Regions from separate parts of the Clostridium sediminicola genome, predicted to be linked through region 2. Evidence: predicted binding sites of a transcription regulator. Region 2 holds the regulator's gene; the other holds the start of a gene.
What was found. The regulator HrcA, encoded in region 2, represses chaperone genes, less so after heat shock. The targets are predictions, from matches to a motif close to TGTTAGCACTCNNNNNNNNNGAGTGCTAACA.
Positions count from the first base shown of each region.

Region 1 (9,595 bases), on a different contig from region 2:
TTATATGGTACAATTTCACAATATACATTGTGCTCTCTTACTCTTCTAGCAATAAGTTGATTGTATTGTCCACCAAAATCAATTACCAATACTAATTCTTTTTCCATATTGTCCTCCTATGTTATAAATCAGTTCACAATTAACAATGCACAGTGCACAGTTGTGGATGATTTTCCTAGGGGAAAATCTTAAAATTAAATTAAAAGCTTTCGTGTTAGCGAAAGGTGTCCTTTACTTTAAACTGTCAACCATCAACTGTAAACACAAATATCATATTTCAATAAGTTAAATTATAGTTTGATTATAAATTATAATTTATATGCGGTTTATCTATATATAATTATACTTCTAATTAAACACTAACGCTATAGTTAGGAGCTTCTTTAGTAATTGAAATATCATGCGGATGACTTTCTCTTAATCCTGAAGCTGATTGAGTTACAAATCTTGCATTTTCGTATAAATCCACTAAAGTTTTTGCACCTAAGTATCCCATACCAGAACGAATTCCACCAACTAATTGGAACAAAGTATCTTGAACAGGTCCTTTATAAGGCACTCTTCCTTCTACACCTTCTGGAACTAATTTTTTACTATCTTCTTGGAAATATCTATCTTTACTTCCTTCAGCCATAGCAGCTAAAGAACCCATACCTCTGTATACTTTATAGCTTCTTCCTTGATAAATCTCAAGTTCTCCTGGAGCTTCAGCACATCCTGCTAAAAGTGAACCCATCATTGCGATCTTTGCACCTGCTGCTAATGCTTTAACAACATCTCCTGAATATTTGATTCCTCCATCTGCAATTACAGGAATATCATATTTATTAGCTTCTTCTACACAATCCATAACAGCTGTTAATTGAGGTACCCCAACCCCTGCTACAACTCTTGTAGTACATATAGATCCTGGCCCAATTCCTACTTTTATACAATCAGCACCAGCTTCAATTAAATCTTTTGTTGCTTCTGCTGTAGCTATATTACCAGCGATAATTTGCAGTTCTGGATAAACTTCTTTCACTTTCTTAACAGCACTAATTACTCCCATTGAATGACCGTGCGCAGTATCTATAGTTATAACATCTACCCCAGCATTTACTAGAGCTTCTACTCTTTCCATCATATCTCCAGTTACTCCTACAGCAGCTCCACATAATAATCTACCTTTTTCATCTTTCGCTGCATTTGGAAACTTTCTTACTTTTTCGATATCTTTTATTGTTATTAAGCCTTTTAAGTTGTTATCTTTATCAACCAAAGGTAATTTTTCAATTCTGTGAGTTTTTAAAAGCTCTTTTGCTTCCTCTAGTGTAGTATCTTCTGCAGCAGTAACTAAATTTTCTTTAGTCATTACACTTTCAATTTTTTTAGAAAAATCAGTTTCAAATAATATATCTCTGTTAGTAATTATCCCAACCAATTTTTCTTCTACACATATAGGAACACCAGAAATTCTATATTTAGCCATTAAACCATTTGCTTCTTCAATTGTATTATCAGGTGCTAAAAAGAATGGATCTGTAATAACTCCATTTTCTTGTCTTTTTACTTTATCAACTTCACTCGCTTGTCTCTCAATACTCATATTCTTATGAACTACACCTATACCACCTTCTCTAGCCATTGATATAGCCATTTTTGAGTCAGTTACTGTATCCATACTTGCACTTATTAAAGGAATATTCAAGTTAATTTTTTTAGTCAATTTTGTCTTTAATGTAACTTCCTTTGGTAAAACCTCTGATTTATTTGGTACTAACAAAACATCATCGAATGTATAAGCTTGCTTCCATATTATTGCCATTACTTTCTTCCTCCTTTAGTTATTATAAATAATAATTTCCAATACTATAAAAATAGCATTAACTTCACAAAATATAGTTTAAGTGAAATTAATGCAGCATATGCAAAAATAACACTTATAGTCGAGAATTTACGGTTCTCGGTAGATACTCCTTGCCTTATTCAAGGTATATACAAGCGAAAAATAACTTTCTTATGAATATATTATTTTATATTCTATTTTATAATTTGCATTTTGTCAATTAAAATAATCTATTTTTTGATAAATTTCTTGCAATAATTTTTTTTTTAATCTTTTAATGAATTTATCTATGCTTAAAGTAAATAGAATATGATAAATTCAAGGAATTTTAATAGTAAATTTATTTTATTTTTTCTTTATTTTCCATATAGATACTCTTATTTTGATTGGGTAGACTTCATTTTATTTTTTATATTGCAATATTTCATTCATTAAATTCCAAACATTAACCTCTCCAGAAATAATTAACCTATATTTAACTTAATTCCTATTAGTTTTTAACAATAATTTTAGTATACTTTATCTATATGATTTTAGTTTGAGTAATACAAATTTTGTTAATAGGAAGTGAAATAATGTTAACGGAACTCAATAATATAATAACCTCTTGTGATATTAGGACGGTTTTTCAGCCAATTATAACTTTAAGAAACGGTTCAATTCTTGGTTACGAAGCTTTAAGTCGAGGACCTAAAAATTCTCCATTAGAATACCCAGATGAACTATTCAATACCGCAAAAAAGTATAATAAAACATGGGAGTTAGAGTATTTATGTAGAAAAATAGCAATAACGAGTGCCAAATACAAAAATTTACACAAGTTTCTTTTTCTAAATGTTGATCCAACCATAATCAATAGTAAAAATTTTATTAAAGGTTTTACAAAAGAATTTTTAATAGAAAACAATATATCCCCTAACTTAATTATTTTTGAAATTACCGAAAAAACGATTATAGATGACTATAATAATTTTAAGTCAGCTTTAAAAAACTATAAAAATCAAGGTTATGAAATTGCATTAGATGATTTTGGGTCCGGATATTCTGGTTTAAAAACTTTATATGAAACAAAGCCTAATTTTGCCAAAATAGATATGGATTTAGTCAGAAATATTCATAAAGATCATTTTAAAATTACATTAATGAAATCTTTAGTTACCTTTGCAAATTCTACCAATATAAAAATTATTGCCGAAGGCATTGAATCAAAAGAAGAACTTATGACACTAATTGAATTAGGTGTACATTACGGTCAAGGATATTACATTCAAAAACCTCAAGAAACTATTGAAGAAGATATTTTTGCTTTAAGAATCTTTGGATAGAAACGGAAATAAACAATCTTTTAAGCTTACTTCACTTACTATCGCTGCTTTATATGGTGCTTTTGAAGATAAATCAAGAACTAATATATCCAGTGAAATAAGCTTAGTAAAAAAAGAAGCAAAAAAAATCAACGGTAGTAGCTTAGTAATTAAAGACTTGAAAAACTTATCAATCTGTCAAATAAGGAATAACTTATTAGAATATACACTCTCTAAATCTTGTTGATAATATAAAGAGAGATTACTCAAATTAAAGTAATCTCTCTTTATATATTTTAACTTTTTAGTACATTCCGTCCATTCCCATACCCATTCCTGGACCAGCAGGTGCAGCTGGTTGTTTTTCTGGTAATTCAGCTACTACACACTCAGTTGTTAAGAATGTTGAAGCAACAGATGCAGCATTTTGTAATGCAGATCTTGTAACTTTAGTTGGATCAACTATTCCTCTCTCAACCATATTTACATATTCTTCACGAAGAGCATCGAAACCGAATCCATTTTCACTATTTTTGATCTTTTCAATTATAACAGATCCTTCTAAACCAGCATTTTCAGCAATTTGTCTTACTGGTTCTTCAAGAGCTCTTCTAACTATTTCAATACCAATTTTAGCATCTGCGTCCTCATTAGTTAATTCAGAAACTGCTTTTATTACATTGACATATGCAGTTCCACCACCAGGTACGATACCTTCTTCTACAGCTGCTTTAGTAGCTGCTAAAGCATCTTCAATTCTTAATTTTCTTTCTTTTAACTCAGTTTCAGTTGCAGCACCAACTTTGATTACAGCAACTCCACCAGCTAATTTTGCAAGTCTTTCTTGTAATTTTTCTCTATCAAACTCAGAAGTAGTAGTTTCGATTTGATTTCTTATTTGAGATACTCTATCATTTATAGCTGCTTTTTCTCCTCTACCATTAACAATAACAGTATTTTCTTTAGAAACCTTAACACTTTCAGCTCTACCTAACATATCAATAGTTACATCTTTTAAATCTCTTCCTAGTTCTTCAGAAATAACTTCTCCACCTGTAAGAGTAGCAATATCCAATAACATTTCTTTTCTTCTATCCCCAAATCCTGGAGCTTTAACAGCAACTGCAACGAAAGTTCCTCTTAATCTATTAACAATTATGTTTGCTAAAGCATCGCCTTCAACATCTTCTGCTATGATTAAAAGCTTTTTACCTTGTTGAACAATTTGCTCTAAAACTGGAAGTACATCTTGGAAATTACTGATTTTTTTATCAGTAATCAATACTACCGCATCATCTAAAACTGCTTCCATTTTTTCAGCATCTGTTACCATATATGGACTTAAGTATCCTCTATCAAACTGCATACCTTCAACAACATCTAACTCAGTTTCCATTGATTTAGATTCTTCTACAGTAATTACACCTTCGTTACCTACTTTTTCCATAGCATCAGCAATTAACTTACCTATAGTCTCATCTGCAGCTGAAATTGCAGCAACTCTAGCTATATCTTCTTTACCAGCTACTGGTTTAGAAGCATTTTTTATTCCTTCAACAGAAACCTCTACAGCACTTTTAATTCCTTGTCTTATTAACATAGGATTGGCACCAGCTGTTACGTTTTTTAAACCTTCTCTAATTATTGCTTGTGCTAATAATGTAGCAGTAGTAGTTCCATCTCCTGCAACGTCATTAGTTTTTGTTGCAACTTCCTTAACTAGTTGAGCTCCCATATTTTCATATGGATCCTCTAATTCGATTTCTCTTGCTATACTCACACCATCATTAGTTATTAATGGTGCTCCAAATTTTTTATCTAAAACAACATTTCTTCCTTTTGGTCCTAATGTAACTTTAACTGTATTCGCTAAAGTATCAACTCCTGCTTGCATACTTCTTCTTGCATCTTCGCCAAATTTTATGCTTTTAGCCATTTTATTTTCCTCCTATCAATTTGAACTTTTTATTCTACTACTGCTAAAATATCACTTTGTTTTAAAATAACGTAATCTACATTGTCATACTTAACTTCAGTTCCAGCATATTTTGAATATAGAACCTTATCTCCTACTTTTACTTCCATAACGATTTCTTTTCCATCTACTATTCCGCCAGGTCCTACTGCTACTACCTCTGCCTCTTGTGGTTTTTCTTTTGCTGAACCCATTAATACTATTCCGCTTTTAGTTTTTTCTTCTGCTTCTAAACTTTTAATTACTACTCTGTCACCAAGTGGTCTTATATTCATAAATAAACCCTCCTTATGTATAGAGAATACATAGTGAAACTTAATTTGTACTTGTATCAAAATCTCTACGTTTCAATGAGTTATGGACAAGTATAAATTAATAGTTCAACTTGAATCTCTATGTTATATAAATTTAATCATATATTGTTAGCACTCTCTATTATTGAGTGCTAATACAATTATAATATTAATTTATAGTAATTTTAATATCAAATTCCATAGTTTAACTAATTTTAGCATTTACATTGTATATCTCAAGATATTTCGTATTATCTTCCTTATTCATCAATTTACTTTAATTTACTCTAAATTTTTAAAAATGCTCCATATGTTATAATATTTTTGACTGATTTTTAAGAAACTATTCACACAAAAAAAAGATAAAGGTAGGCGATAATATGCGAATTAACTCAAAATTGATGATTGGATATGAAGTAATATTAACTTTAATGTTAACAATTATTCTAATCGTAGCAAGTTCAAAGTTTGTTCTTAAATTTAAACCAATATATTATTATGACGTAGTAAACTTAAATATTAGCGAACAAACAGATTATACAAATATTGAAATCAAACAAAATTATGATTATATAGTTCACTATGTAGGTTCATTAAAAAATATAGATTTTGAGCTTCCATCAATTAATTTTTCACAGTCAGGAAAGCAACATTTCAAAGAAGTTAAAGTTATATATAATACTCTTGATATATTATCAATGATTTTATTGGTAATTTTCGCTATCAATATAACAAATATTATAAAGCATAAAACATATAACTTCTTAAAATATACATCAATAACTTTATTAGGCTTACCTTTATTACTTGGTTCTTTTTTCTTAATTAATTTTGATAAAAGTTTTACTATTTTTCATAAAATATTTTTTAGAAATGATATGTGGCTATTTAATCCTGAAACAGACCCAATAATAAATATATTACCTCAAGAATTTTTCTTTCATAGCGCAATCATCCTTGTAATTATTTTAATAATATTTAGTGCTATAATTTACTATATTTATAGACTTATTAATAACAAATATATTAGAAATAGCTCAAAATATACTTTGTAACATTATATTGCTATATCTATGTAATAGCATATAAAAGAGCAATAACAAGAATAAATCAATTGTTTTCTCTTGTTATTGCTCTTATTATTCTTTCGCCCCTAAACACACCAACAATAAATAAAATACTCATTGTTACAGCAATAAAAACTAGCATATGATTCTTTCCACTCAATAATTCATGCCCAAAGTATGCTGATACAACTATTCCTGGAACTCTACCAATAGTTGAATATATAATAAAATCCTTAAAATTAATATCCGCTATTCCACAAAAATATCCTAATACATCTTTTGGAAGTCCCGGAATTAAATATATCAAAAAAACTATATATTTCATACTTCCAAGTTGTAGAATTTTGCTAAATAATTTTAAATCTTTTTCTGAAATTATTTTTTTTACAAATGGCTTTCCAAACTTAAATGATAGAGTATATACTATCATACTTCCCAAAGTAATTCCCATAATAGAAGCAATAGATCCTAAAAAAGTTCCGTAAATATAACCACTAGCTATTTGGATTATTTCGCCTGGTATAAAAAATGCAACCACTTGAACAATTTGTATTATCAAAAAAACTATATATCCAAAATTCCCATAACTCATTACAAGCTGTTTTATTTCTTGGGGGTCTTTTAGTATATAAAAATACTTTTTATAATATTCATATCCTACTATTGAAAAGAAAATGAGAATAAAGAAAAATATTATATATGGTTTATAGTTTTTTATTAAATCTTTTATAAGTTCAAACATTCACTCACCCTAATTTTAACTAATTTTTATATTATTCTCCCTAGCATAATAAAAAAGATATTGTTGTGCAAAGCCTGCTAGCATACCAAATTTATCCACACTAAATTCTCTGATTTTTTTCAAAGAGACATCTGGTGCCAAATAAAAAAACTGCATAGCTCTTTTCACCCATACATCTACAGGAAATGCTGAATATTTCCCCATAGAAAACAGCATTATACAATCTCCTACTTTAGGCCCAATTCCTTGCATCTTTTGAAGTTCTTTGTGACATAACTCATCTTCTAAATTACAAATGTAGTTAATATCTACTTCTCCACTATATATCTTCTTAACTGTATCATTTATATACTTTGCTCTAAATCCAACACCACATTCTCTAAAATCTTCTGTAGTCTTATCTTTTAAATCCTCAATACTAGGAAAAGAATAATAAACTTTGTCTTTATAAATTAATGGAGTTCCCCACTTTTGGGATATCTTATTAATTGCTCTTTTAATCATCGGAATTCGATTGTTAGAAGAAATAATAAAAGAAATTATTATTTCAAAAGGGTCTTGCTTTAAAATCCTTATCCCATTTCCAAATAAAACTGCTTTTTGTAAAGTATCGTCTTCTCTTAAAATCTCTTTTATAGAATCATAATCACGATATAAATCAAAATATTCAACCCAAACCTTCTCAAATTCTTCTTCATTAGTATTGTATATAATAACATCATTCCCTATTTTCTCAACTTCTATTACTTTATTATGTACAATACCTATATATGAGTCATTACTAGTCCTCTCCCATCTAAAGCATTGACCGCATTCAAATATATGTTTTAAATCAAAATTTCTAACTTCTTTAATTATTATTTTATTTACATAATTTTCAATATATTTAAAATCCATCTTTTATCACCCCAATATCAGATAATTATACTACTAAAAATTAAATTCGCTAATAAATATAACTAATACCTTTATAAATTATAACATATAATAAATTAACCTTGAGAGAATAAATTTATTCACTCAAGGTTTGATAATCTAAATTTTATTTTTTCTCATATACTTTTTAAGTTCTCTTTTTAAGAATAAAAACAACAAAGGAATTGAGTAAATTAATTGTCCTGCCATTTCTATTGATTCATTCTCCGGTACAAACTCCACTAAGCCTTCTCCAAATAAGTGTCCACCAATTATTATTAAAAATACAGTTAATGCAGCAAAAATCAAATTTAAATTTAGCTTAATTGTTGTTTTATACATTATTACCATTAACACTAAAGCAAATAATACACCCAGTAATATACCTATTGTAATATTTAAAGGATTTTGACTCATTGTTGGTAATAAAAATACAATTATCTCAAGACTTTCTCTAAAAATAGTTACTGCTGCCAATATAAATAGACTAGTCCCTTTTAATTTTATATCAAATTTTGAATTTACATCCAATGTAATATTTTTAGTTTTCCTTCCTATCCATACTATTTGATACAGGATAAGAACAGCTAAAAGTATCAGGGTTCCTCCAAAAAACAGCTTTTGTGCCATGCCTTCTAATGAATTGATTCCATTTATTAAAAAAGCACCCGATAAAATACTGAGAATCAATCCTGTACCACATCCTGCAAATATAAATTTTTGCAATTCTTGTCTATTGATTTTATAAACATAAACAATCAATGGCACAATAATAATTAACATCTCTAAAAATTCTCGAAAAGTAATAACTAAAGTAGTCCCCATATATTTTCCCCCTTTAACAATAATGCTTGTACTACTTTTACACAGTATTTCCCTTTTACTCTGAGAAATCTATGTATATTCATTTAAGGAAAAATAAACAGATATACTTATATATTTAAGATATGCTAATATTTCGTATGTGTTCCAAAATATAAATCCAAGAAACAAAGATACCCTTGATTCTTGGATTTATATTCTTTCAAATAAATTTTTACATAACTTTTACAACTTAATTTATTTTTCTCCATTTAGTAAATACGTTAATGTAAGCAAACTTTCACTTAAGTGAACATTTTCAATAATTATGTCTTCACCAGCTTCTAAATCTATTGGTGCAAAATTCCACACACCTTTGACTCCATTTTCAACTAATGTGTCACATACATGCTGAGCCTTTTCATTTGGTACACAAATAACCCCTACATCGATTTTATTGGCTTTTAAGAACTCACCTAAGTTATCTATATCCAAAACCTCAACGTCTCTTATTTTAAGTCCTATAAGCTTAGGATTGATATCAAATATTGCTTCTAGCCTAAATCCTATCTTTTGAAATTGTGAATAATTGGCAATTGCTTGCCCAATATTACCTGCCCCTACAATAACAGTTTTATATTCATAATTCAAACCTAAAATAGCACTGATT
Region 1 is NZ_BAABMF010000011.1:72,574-82,168, forward strand. Features, by position in the region: gene guaA (glutamine-hydrolyzing GMP synthase) at 1-107, opposite strand, end outside; gene guaB (IMP dehydrogenase) at 353-1,807, opposite strand; purine riboswitch at 1,906-2,003, opposite strand; gene ACQ3F0_RS16935 (EAL domain-containing protein) at 2,404-3,153, shown strand; gene groL (chaperonin GroEL) at 3,437-5,068, opposite strand; gene groES (co-chaperone GroES) at 5,098-5,382, opposite strand; gene ACQ3F0_RS16950 (TIGR01906 family membrane protein) at 5,781-6,455, shown strand; gene ACQ3F0_RS16955 (TVP38/TMEM64 family protein) at 6,511-7,209, opposite strand; gene ACQ3F0_RS16960 (DNA-3-methyladenine glycosylase family protein) at 7,225-8,106, opposite strand; gene ACQ3F0_RS16965 (FTR1 family iron permease) at 8,245-8,949, opposite strand; gene ACQ3F0_RS16970 (redox-sensing transcriptional repressor Rex) at 9,184-9,595, opposite strand, start outside.
Region 1: groES (co-chaperone GroES) is a predicted target of HrcA. The motif match lies at 5,528-5,558, and genes of this name have one in related genera.

Region 2 (9,595 bases):
AATTGCCTTCTGAGGAAATAGAGAGAAAGATGAATGACTTTACAATAGAGTTTTTGGCTAAAAATAACTATAATAGATATGAAATATCAAACTATTCAAAAAAAGGTATGGAATGTAAGCATAATCTTGTATATTGGGATCTTGAGAACTATATAGGTTGCGGTGCAGGTGCACACTCTTACATTGAAGGAAGCAGATTTAATAATACTCAGTCTATTAAAGAGTATATTGAAAAAGTTAATTCTTCAGAAAATGCACACAAAGAGATGCTAGAAAATACTTTAGAAAATAATATGGAAGAATTCATGTTTTTAGGATTAAGAAAGATAAATGGTATATCTATAGAAAAATTTAATAAAAAATTCAAAAAGTCTATTTATGCAGTATACGGGCAAGTTATCGATAAATATATTGAGAGTAAACATATGCTGAAAGATGGTGATAGACTACATCTTAGTAATAGCGGAATAGAAATTTCAAATACAATAATGAGTGATTTTATATTGTAATAAAAGGAGTTTTTTTATAAAACGGCGAATACCAGCAATAATTTAAGAAAAATTGAGAAAAATATAGATAAATTCAAAAAAATAAGGAATAAATCAAAAATAAGATTCATAATTGGTGATTTTATAGTGTTGACAAAGATGTGCGCCACATGGTAAGTTTTAATCATAAGTCGTTAGCACTCGATTGAGGTGAGTGCTAATAAGGTGGTGGAGATATGAGCTATGATATGACTGATAGAAAAATCAAGATACTTGAGGCAATTATAAAAGACTATATAACATCAGGTGAACCTGTTGGATCAAGAACTCTTGCTAAAAAATATAACCTAGGAATTAGTTCTGCAACTATAAGAAATGAAATGTCTGATTTAGAGGAACTTGGTTATATCGAGCAACTTCACACTTCTTCTGGTAGAAAACCATCTGATAAAGGATATAGACTTTATGTGGACCAAATGATGCAACTTCAAAATCTAACTGCTGAAGAAGAACTCAAAATAAAAGCAAAATTGTTAGACGAGGCAATATACGAAGTGAATAAGGTTCTAAAAGGTGCTACTTTATTACTTTCGGAGTTAACTAAATTGACATGTGTGTTAAAAACTCCTTCAGTTAGAAATAGCTATATAAAAGCTGTTAAATTAGTTCCAATAGATAATCATAATATACTAGGCATTATTGTCACTGAAAATGGTATGATTACGAATAATATGATTAGAGTAGACAAAAAGATACAAACAGAGAATTTAGATAAATTATCTTTTGTGTTGAATAAAAGATTAAGAAATTTAACTATGGACGATATTAATTTAAGAGTAATTAATGATTTAAAAAAGGATTTATATGGTTATGAAGATATTTTCGATGCAATAATAACTACATTATATGATGCCCTTAGTAAAGAAGATAATAGTGAAATTTATTTTGAAGGGGCTAAAAATATTTTTAATTATTCAGAATACAATGATGTAGAAAAAGCAAAACAATTTTTATCGTTAATTGATGATAAGGCAATGATGATGCAACTTTTGAATTCAGCAAATGAAATTGAAGGTACAGGGATTCTAAAGACTGAAGAACCCAAAGTAATTGTAAAAATTGGTGCTGAAAATATTGCTGAAGATGCTAAGGATTGTAGTATATTAACTGCAGTCTACAGCGTGGATGACAAACCTTTAGGAACAATTGGACTTATAGGTCCTACAAGAATCAAATACTCAAAGGTTGTAGCTGTAATGGGAGAGTTTATTAAATTATTAAATGAAAATATATCAAATATTTATTATGATGATAGGTAAGAGGTGAATAGTATGAGTAATGAGGAAAATATTGTGGAGTCAGTAGATGAACAATTAGATTCACAGCAAGATGAAAAGCTTGAAGAGGCTGAAGTTAATGAGGACATTGAGTTTGAAGAGTTAAGTGAAAGTGAAGTTCATGAGTTGGAATGTGATGATAAATCCGAAGAACTTAATGAAAAAGAAAATACTATAAAAGAGTTGAATTTGGAGAGAAGTAGATTGTTTGGAGAAAAGAAAAGATTATCCAATGAACTAGAAACTTTAAAAGACAGATTTATGAGAACAAATGCAGAATACGATAATTATAGAAAAAGAACTGAGAAAGAAAAAAAAGCAATCTATACTGATTCATGTGCAGATGTATTAAAAAATATTTTGCCAGTTTTTGATAACCTTCAAAGAGCAATTCAAGCTGATGGGTCAGCTGAAGATTTGAAAAAAGGTATTGAAAGTACAATAAAGCAATTTGAATCTGCTTTAGAAAAATTAGGTATTGAAGAAATTGCGGTTACAGATGGATTTGACCCAAATTACCATGAAGCAATTATGCATATAGAAGATAGTAGCTATGATGCAAATGAAATTGTTGAAGTATTTCAAAAAGGTTTTAAAAGAGGAGATAAAGTTTTAAGGCATTCTTTAGTAAAAGTAGCTAATTAATATAAAAAATAGATGAAATGTATATAGGAGGTAAATGAAATGGGAAAAATTATAGGAATTGATTTAGGAACAACTAATTCATGCGTAGCAGTTATGGAAGGGGGAAATCCAACTGTTATAGCAAACGCAGAAGGAGCAAGAACAACTCCATCAGTTGTTGCTTTTAAAGATAATGGAGAAAGATTAGTAGGTCAGGTTGCAAAAAGACAAGCGATTACAAACCCAGATAAAACAATAAGTTCAATTAAGAGACATATGGGAACTGATTACAGAGTTGAAGTTGAAGGTAAAAAATCTTCTCCTGAAGAAATTTCAGCAATGATTCTTCAAAAATTAAAAGCTGATGCTGAAGCTTACTTAGGAGAAACAGTAAAAGAGGCAGTAATTACAGTTCCAGCATACTTTAACGACAGTGAGAGACAGGCAACTAAAAATGCTGGTAAAATAGCAGGATTAGATGTACTAAGAATAATCAATGAGCCAACAGCAGCTTCATTAGCTTATGGTTTAGACAAAACTGATTCTTCACAAACAATTCTTGTTTATGATTTAGGCGGTGGTACATTTGACGTATCTATACTTGAATTAGGTGAAGGAGTATTTGAAGTTAAATCAACTCATGGTAACACACATCTTGGTGGAGATGATTTTGATGAAAAAGTAATGAACCATATTGCTGAAAGTTTCAAAGCTGATACAGGTATTGATTTAAGAGCTGATAAAATGGCACTTCAAAGATTAAAAGAAGCTGCTGAAAAAGCTAAAATTGAATTATCTACTTCGTTATCTACTAGTATAAACTTACCGTTTATTACAGCTGATGCAACTGGTCCAAAGCATATTGATATGTCTTTAAGTAGAGCTAAATTTGATGAATTAACTCATAGTTTAGTTGATGATACAATAGGACCTATGAAAGAAGCACTTAAAGATTCAGGATTATCTATAAATGAAATTGATAAAATTGTTTTAGTTGGTGGTTCAACAAGAATTCCAGCAATCCAAGAAGCTGTTAAGAAATTTACTGGAAAAGATCCTTCAAAAGGTGTAAACCCAGATGAGTGTGTTGCAATGGGTGCGGCTATTCAAGCAGGAGTACTTACTGGTGAAGTTAAAGACGTTCTTTTACTTGATGTTACTCCATTAACATTGGGAATTGAAACTTTAGGAGGAGTAGCTACTCCATTAATTGAAAGAAATACTACAATACCTGCAAGAAAAAGTCAAATATTCTCAACTGCAGCAGATAGTCAAACTTCTGTAGAAATTCACATTGTTCAAGGTGAAAGAAAAATGGCTAATGGAAACAAGACTCTAGGAAGATTTATTCTTTCAGACATTCCAGCTGCACCTAGAGGAGTACCTCAAATAGAAGTTACTTTTGATATAGATGCAAATGGTATCTTGAATGTTTCTGCTCAAGATAAAGGAACAGGAAAAGAAGCGAAAATCACTATTACAGCTTCAACAAACTTAAATGATGATGAAATAGATAAGGCTGTTAAAGATGCAGAAAAATTTGCAGAAGAAGATGAAAAATTAAAAGAAAAAATTGATGTTAAGAATCAAGCAGATTCAACAGTTTATCAAACAGAAAAGACATTAACTGATCTTGGTGATAAAGTATCTGCTGAAGATAAAGCAACTGTAGATGAAAAATTAGCTGCTCTTAAAGCAGTTAAAGATGGAGAAGACACAGAAGCTATAAAAGCAGCTATGGAAGAATTAACTCAAGCGTTCTATGCGATTTCTTCTAAAATATATCAAGATCAAGCACAACAAGAAGGTGCTCCAGATATGGGCAACATGGGTGGAAATCCAGGAGGAACTCAAACTCCAGATGATGACAATGTAGTTGATGCAGATTTTAAGGTTGAAGAAGATAAATAAAATATGATATTATTAAGGGACGGGGAGTACTCCATCCCTTAATTTTAAGTATAGCTAAATACTAATATTCACATATATTGCATATAAAGCTATAATTATTATAGAGATAAATTAATAAAGGGTAAGTTTAAATAAATTTAGGTGGTGAAATAAGTAGGATGGCCAATAAGGATTACTATGAAGTTCTTGGTATTTCACGTGATGCCAGTGAAAGCGATATAAAAAAAGCATATAGAAAATTAGCAATGAAATACCATCCTGATAAAAACAAAGGAAATAAAGAGGCAGAAGAAAAATTTAAAGATATAAACGAAGCATATCAGGTTTTATCTGACCCTGAAAAGAAAGAGCAATTTGATAGATTCGGTACTACAGATTTTAATGGTGGCGGATTTGGAGGCGGTGGAGGATTTGATTTCTCCGGTATGGGCGGCTTCGAAGATATTTTTGATTCCTTTTTTGGTGGCGGTTTCGGTGGTTCTTCCAGAAATAGAAGGAATGCTCCTAGAAGAGGTGCAGATCTTGAATACACTGTAAGTTTAACTTTTGAGGAAGCAGTTTTTGGTGTTGAAAAAGAAATTAGTATAGCAAAAAATGAAAAATGTGATACATGTAAAGGAACTGGAGCAAAACCAGGTACTAGTGCAAAGACCTGTGATAGATGCGGAGGTACTGGTCAAGTTAAATACCAAAGGAATACTCCACTTGGTAGCTTTGTAAGTACAGGAACTTGTGATAAATGTGAAGGTTCAGGTAAAATAATAGAAGAAAAATGTAATAATTGTCATGGAAGAGGTACTGTAAGGAAAAACAAGAAAATTAGTGTCAACATTCCAGCAGGTGTAGATAACGGTAACGTATTACCTTTGAGAGGTCAAGGAGAGCCAGGAGAAAATAATGGTCCTAATGGTGATCTATATATTAATATTAGAGTATCACCTCATAAAACATTTAAGAGAAAAGGTTTCGACATTAATATAGAAGAACACATATCTTTTGGTAAAGCTGTATTAGGTACTGAATTAAAAGTTCCAACTATAGATGGTGAAGTGAAATATAAAATACCAGAAGGAACTCAATCAGGTACGGTGTTTAGATTAAGAGGTAAGGGTGTTCAAAGAGTTAATAGCAAAGGTAGAGGCGACCAGTACGTAAAAGTTATTGTTGATATACCAAAGAACATAAATGAAAAACAAAAACAAGCATTAGTTGACTATATGGAAGCTAGCGGAGAAAAAGTCGAAGAAAATCATAAAGAGTCATTTATGGATAAAGTAAAAAAAAGCTTTAAATAAAATTAGTAAAAAAAGTGGTTTAACCACTTTTTTTATTGCTTAAAATAAAGTTATTGCTTATAATTAAATGGTTAAACTAGAAAATGCAATTTAACTTAAAGTTTTAGGAGTGTTAAAATTTATGAACAAAGATTGGATTGAAGTTGAGATTATTACGAGTAGCGAAGCAGTAGAAGCAATAACAGCAATAATATATGAAACAGGAGTAAGTGGTGTCTCAATATTAGATGTGAATGATATTGAATTTAGGAAAGAAAACAAGAATTATGATGAATATTTTCCTAAAAAACTTATTGATATAGAAGATGGTGCGATAATTAGAGCGTATTACAAAGAAGAAAATTCTTTTTATGAAAAATATAGTTTTATAAAAAATAAAATAGAGAGTTTAAATGATTATGAAATAGATACAAAAGAAACAACCATTGAAAAATATAACGTAAATGAGTCTCAATGGGAAAATAATTGGAAAAAGTATTATAAACCTACAAAGGTAGGTGAGAGAATAGTTGTTAAACCTATGTGGGAAGATTATAGTAAAGAAGATGGAGAAATCGTATTAGAGTTAGATCCAGGGATGGCATTCGGGACAGGAACACATGAAACCACAGCTCTTTGTATCAGAGGGTTGGAAACATACATTGATGAAGAAGATATAGTGTTTGATATAGGTACTGGGTCGGGAATACTTGCCATAGCAGCTTCTAAACTAGGTGCAAAAAAAGTTGTAGGGGTAGATTTGGACCCTGTTGCTGTTGAGGTAGCTAAAGAAAATCTTGAACTTAATTTAGTACAAAATGCTGAAATATTACATGGTAACTTGATGGAAGTGGTACATGGAAAAGCGGATATAGTTGTGGCTAATATTTTAGCTGACATAATTATTCTATTATCTAAGGATGTTAAAGAATTTATAAAGCAAGGTGGATTGTTTATATCATCAGGGATAATATTAGATAGATTAGAAGAGGTTAAGAAAATATTACAGGATGTAGGGTTTGATATAGCAAATGTTGAAATTATGGGCGAATGGTGTAGAATTGATGCAAGATTAAATTAAAGGAGAGAGTAATATGCATAAGTTTTTTGTAAATGAAAGTAATGTTTATGACGATTATGCTGAAATTACTGGAGATGATGTAAAACATATTTATAAAGTGTTGCGATTGAAGCCAGAAGATAAAGTGTATATAAATAATTGTAATGGAAAAGAATTTCTTGGAGAGATTACGGAAGTTAGTAAACAAAATGTTTCTGTAAAAATTTTAGAAGAAGTAGAGTTAAACAATGAAAGTCCTATCGATGTATACCTTTTTCAAGGATTACCTAAATCATCAAAATTAGAATTAATTATTCAAAAAGGTACAGAATTAGGTTTAAAAGAAATTACACCTATAATAACTAATAGAGTGTTATCAGCTATAAAGAATATTGATAATGAAAGAAAAAAAATTGAACGATGGAATAAGATAGCATTAGAAGCATGTAAACAGTGTAAAAGAACACTAATACCAAAGATTAATGAAATAACTGAGTTTGATAAGTCTGTTGATTTATTAAAAGAAATGGATTTAGTTTTAGTACCCTATGAGAATGCTGAAAAATTTGGAATAAAAAAAGTTATTAATGATTTAGACAAAGAAATAAAAAAAATAGGAATTGTTATTGGTCCTGAAGGTGGATTTGAAGAAGAAGAAATAGATATGCTTAAAAATATAGAAGCTAAAATTATTACTCTTGGACCAAGAATTTTAAGAACAGAAACAGCAGGATTAGTTGCTGCTTCGTTGATAATGTATGAACTTGGAGATTTAGGAGGAAATATTTAATGAAAGTTGCTTTTGCTACGTTGGGATGTAGAGTTAATGTATATGAAACAGAAGCAATGACTGAAATATTTAGAAAAAATGGATATGAAGTTGTTACCTTTGACGAATTTGCTGATGTTTACGTAATAAACACTTGTACAGTAACGAATATGAGTGATAAGAAATCAAGACAAATATTATCTAAAGCTAGAAAGAACAATGAGCATGCTATAATAGCTGCGGTAGGATGCTATTCTCAAATTGAACCTGAAAAAGTATCACAAGTTGCAAATGTTAATGTTGTTCTTGGAACAAGAAATAAAAGTGAAATTTTATATTGGATAAATAGGGCAAAAGAAGAAAAGAAGCAGATGGTAGCAGTAAATGATGTTATGAAGAATACAAAATTTGAAGATTTAAGGATAGAAGAGTTTACTGGAAAAACTAGAGCGTTTCTAAAAATACAAGATGGATGCAATAATTTTTGCTCTTATTGTCTTATTCCATATTCTAGAGGAGCGGTATGTAGTAAAGCTCCAGAAAAGATAGTAAAAGAAGTTCAATTATTAGCAAGTAATGGATTTAAAGAAATAATTCTTTCGGGTATAAGCATATCATCTTATGGAAAAGATATTGAGGGAGATTGGGATTTACTTAGAATTATTGAAGAAATAGATAAAATAGAAGGTATTGAAAGAATAAGAATCGGTTCTATTGGACCTAAATTCTTTACAGATCAAACCATAAGAAAAATATCAAGTATAAATAAAATGTGTCCACACTTTCATTTGTCTTTACAAAGCGGATGTAATGAAACTTTAAAGCGAATGAATAGAAATTATACTGTAGAAGAGTATAGGGATATAGTAGAGAAACTTCGAAATAATATTGATGATATTTCCATAACAACTGATGTGATTGTAGGTTTTCCAGGGGAAACAGAAGAAGAATTTCATAAGACATATGAGTTTTTAAAGGAAATAAAATTAGCAAAAACGCATATTTTTAAATATAGTGAAAGAAAAGGCACTAAAGCATCTAGCATGAAACACCAAATTAATGGTAAAATAAAAGATGAGAGAAGTAAAAAACTTATTAATCTTAACGTTATAAATGAGAAAAATTTTATTAGTACATTCATGAATAAGAAAATGGATGTGTTATATGAACAAAAATGGCGGCATACAGAAGAGTTTTACGAAGGATATACCCCTAACTATATTAGAGTGATTTCGAAGTCTCAGAGCGATATTATAGGGTGTATTGAGAAGACTGTGCTGAGAGAAGTGGAATCTGAATTTGCTAATGGACAATTAATATAATATGAATCAACATTTTTAGTCGCAAGTTTTAAGTTTTAATAAAGTTAAAGCCTAGAATTTATTAATATAAATTATGAATTGCGTATTAAACTAAAGGGGGTGATAGTATGGGAGAATGTATATTCTGTAAAATAATAGATGGAGAGATACCTTCAAAAAAAGTTTATGAAGATGAAAGAGTATTTGCTTTTGAAGATATAAACCCAGAAGCACCTATTCATGTTTTGATTGTACCTAAAAAGCACATATCAAATATAAATGAGCTTACAGAAGAAGAAGAAAAATTAATTGGACACATATTTTTTGTTTCAAAAAAAATAGCTGATGAATATAATATAAAAGATACAGGATATAGAGTGGTTTCTAATTGTGGTAAGGATGGAGGTCAAACTGTAGATCATCTACATTTTCATCTGTTAGGTGGAAGAAATTTAAATTGGCCACCAGGTTAAAGAAATATACTAAAAAATATTGACAGTATATTAAGCAATGTTGTATAATTACCAGTGTGCTATTTTGCCCTCAACAACTGCTAAAATACTGCTATGGAGGGAGGGATAAAGATGTCAGAAATTAAAGTAAGAGATAATGAATCTCTAGAAAATGCTTTAAAAAGGTTTAAAAGATCATGTGCTAAATCAGGCGTTTTATCAGAAGTCAGAAAAAGAGAGCATTACGAAAAGCCAAGTGTAAAAAGAAAAAAGAAATCTGAAGCTGCTAGAAGAAGAAAATCAAAATCAAGATAAGGTTTAGAATTATTTGAAAGAAGGTCACTCATTTATGTCTCTAAAAGAAAAGATTCAAGAAGAT
Region 2 is NZ_BAABMF010000020.1:41,665-51,259, forward strand. Features, by position in the region: gene hemW (radical SAM family heme chaperone HemW) at 1-509, shown strand, start outside; gene hrcA (heat-inducible transcriptional repressor HrcA) at 725-1,807, shown strand; gene grpE (nucleotide exchange factor GrpE) at 1,820-2,470, shown strand; gene dnaK (molecular chaperone DnaK) at 2,510-4,360, shown strand; gene dnaJ (molecular chaperone DnaJ) at 4,519-5,655, shown strand; gene prmA (50S ribosomal protein L11 methyltransferase) at 5,777-6,715, shown strand; gene ACQ3F0_RS22235 (16S rRNA (uracil(1498)-N(3))-methyltransferase) at 6,729-7,484, shown strand; gene mtaB (tRNA (N(6)-L-threonylcarbamoyladenosine(37)-C(2))-methylthiotransferase MtaB) at 7,484-8,785, shown strand; gene ACQ3F0_RS22245 (histidine triad nucleotide-binding protein) at 8,893-9,237, shown strand; gene rpsU (30S ribosomal protein S21) at 9,349-9,531, shown strand; gene ACQ3F0_RS22255 (GatB/YqeY domain-containing protein) at 9,566-9,595, shown strand, end outside.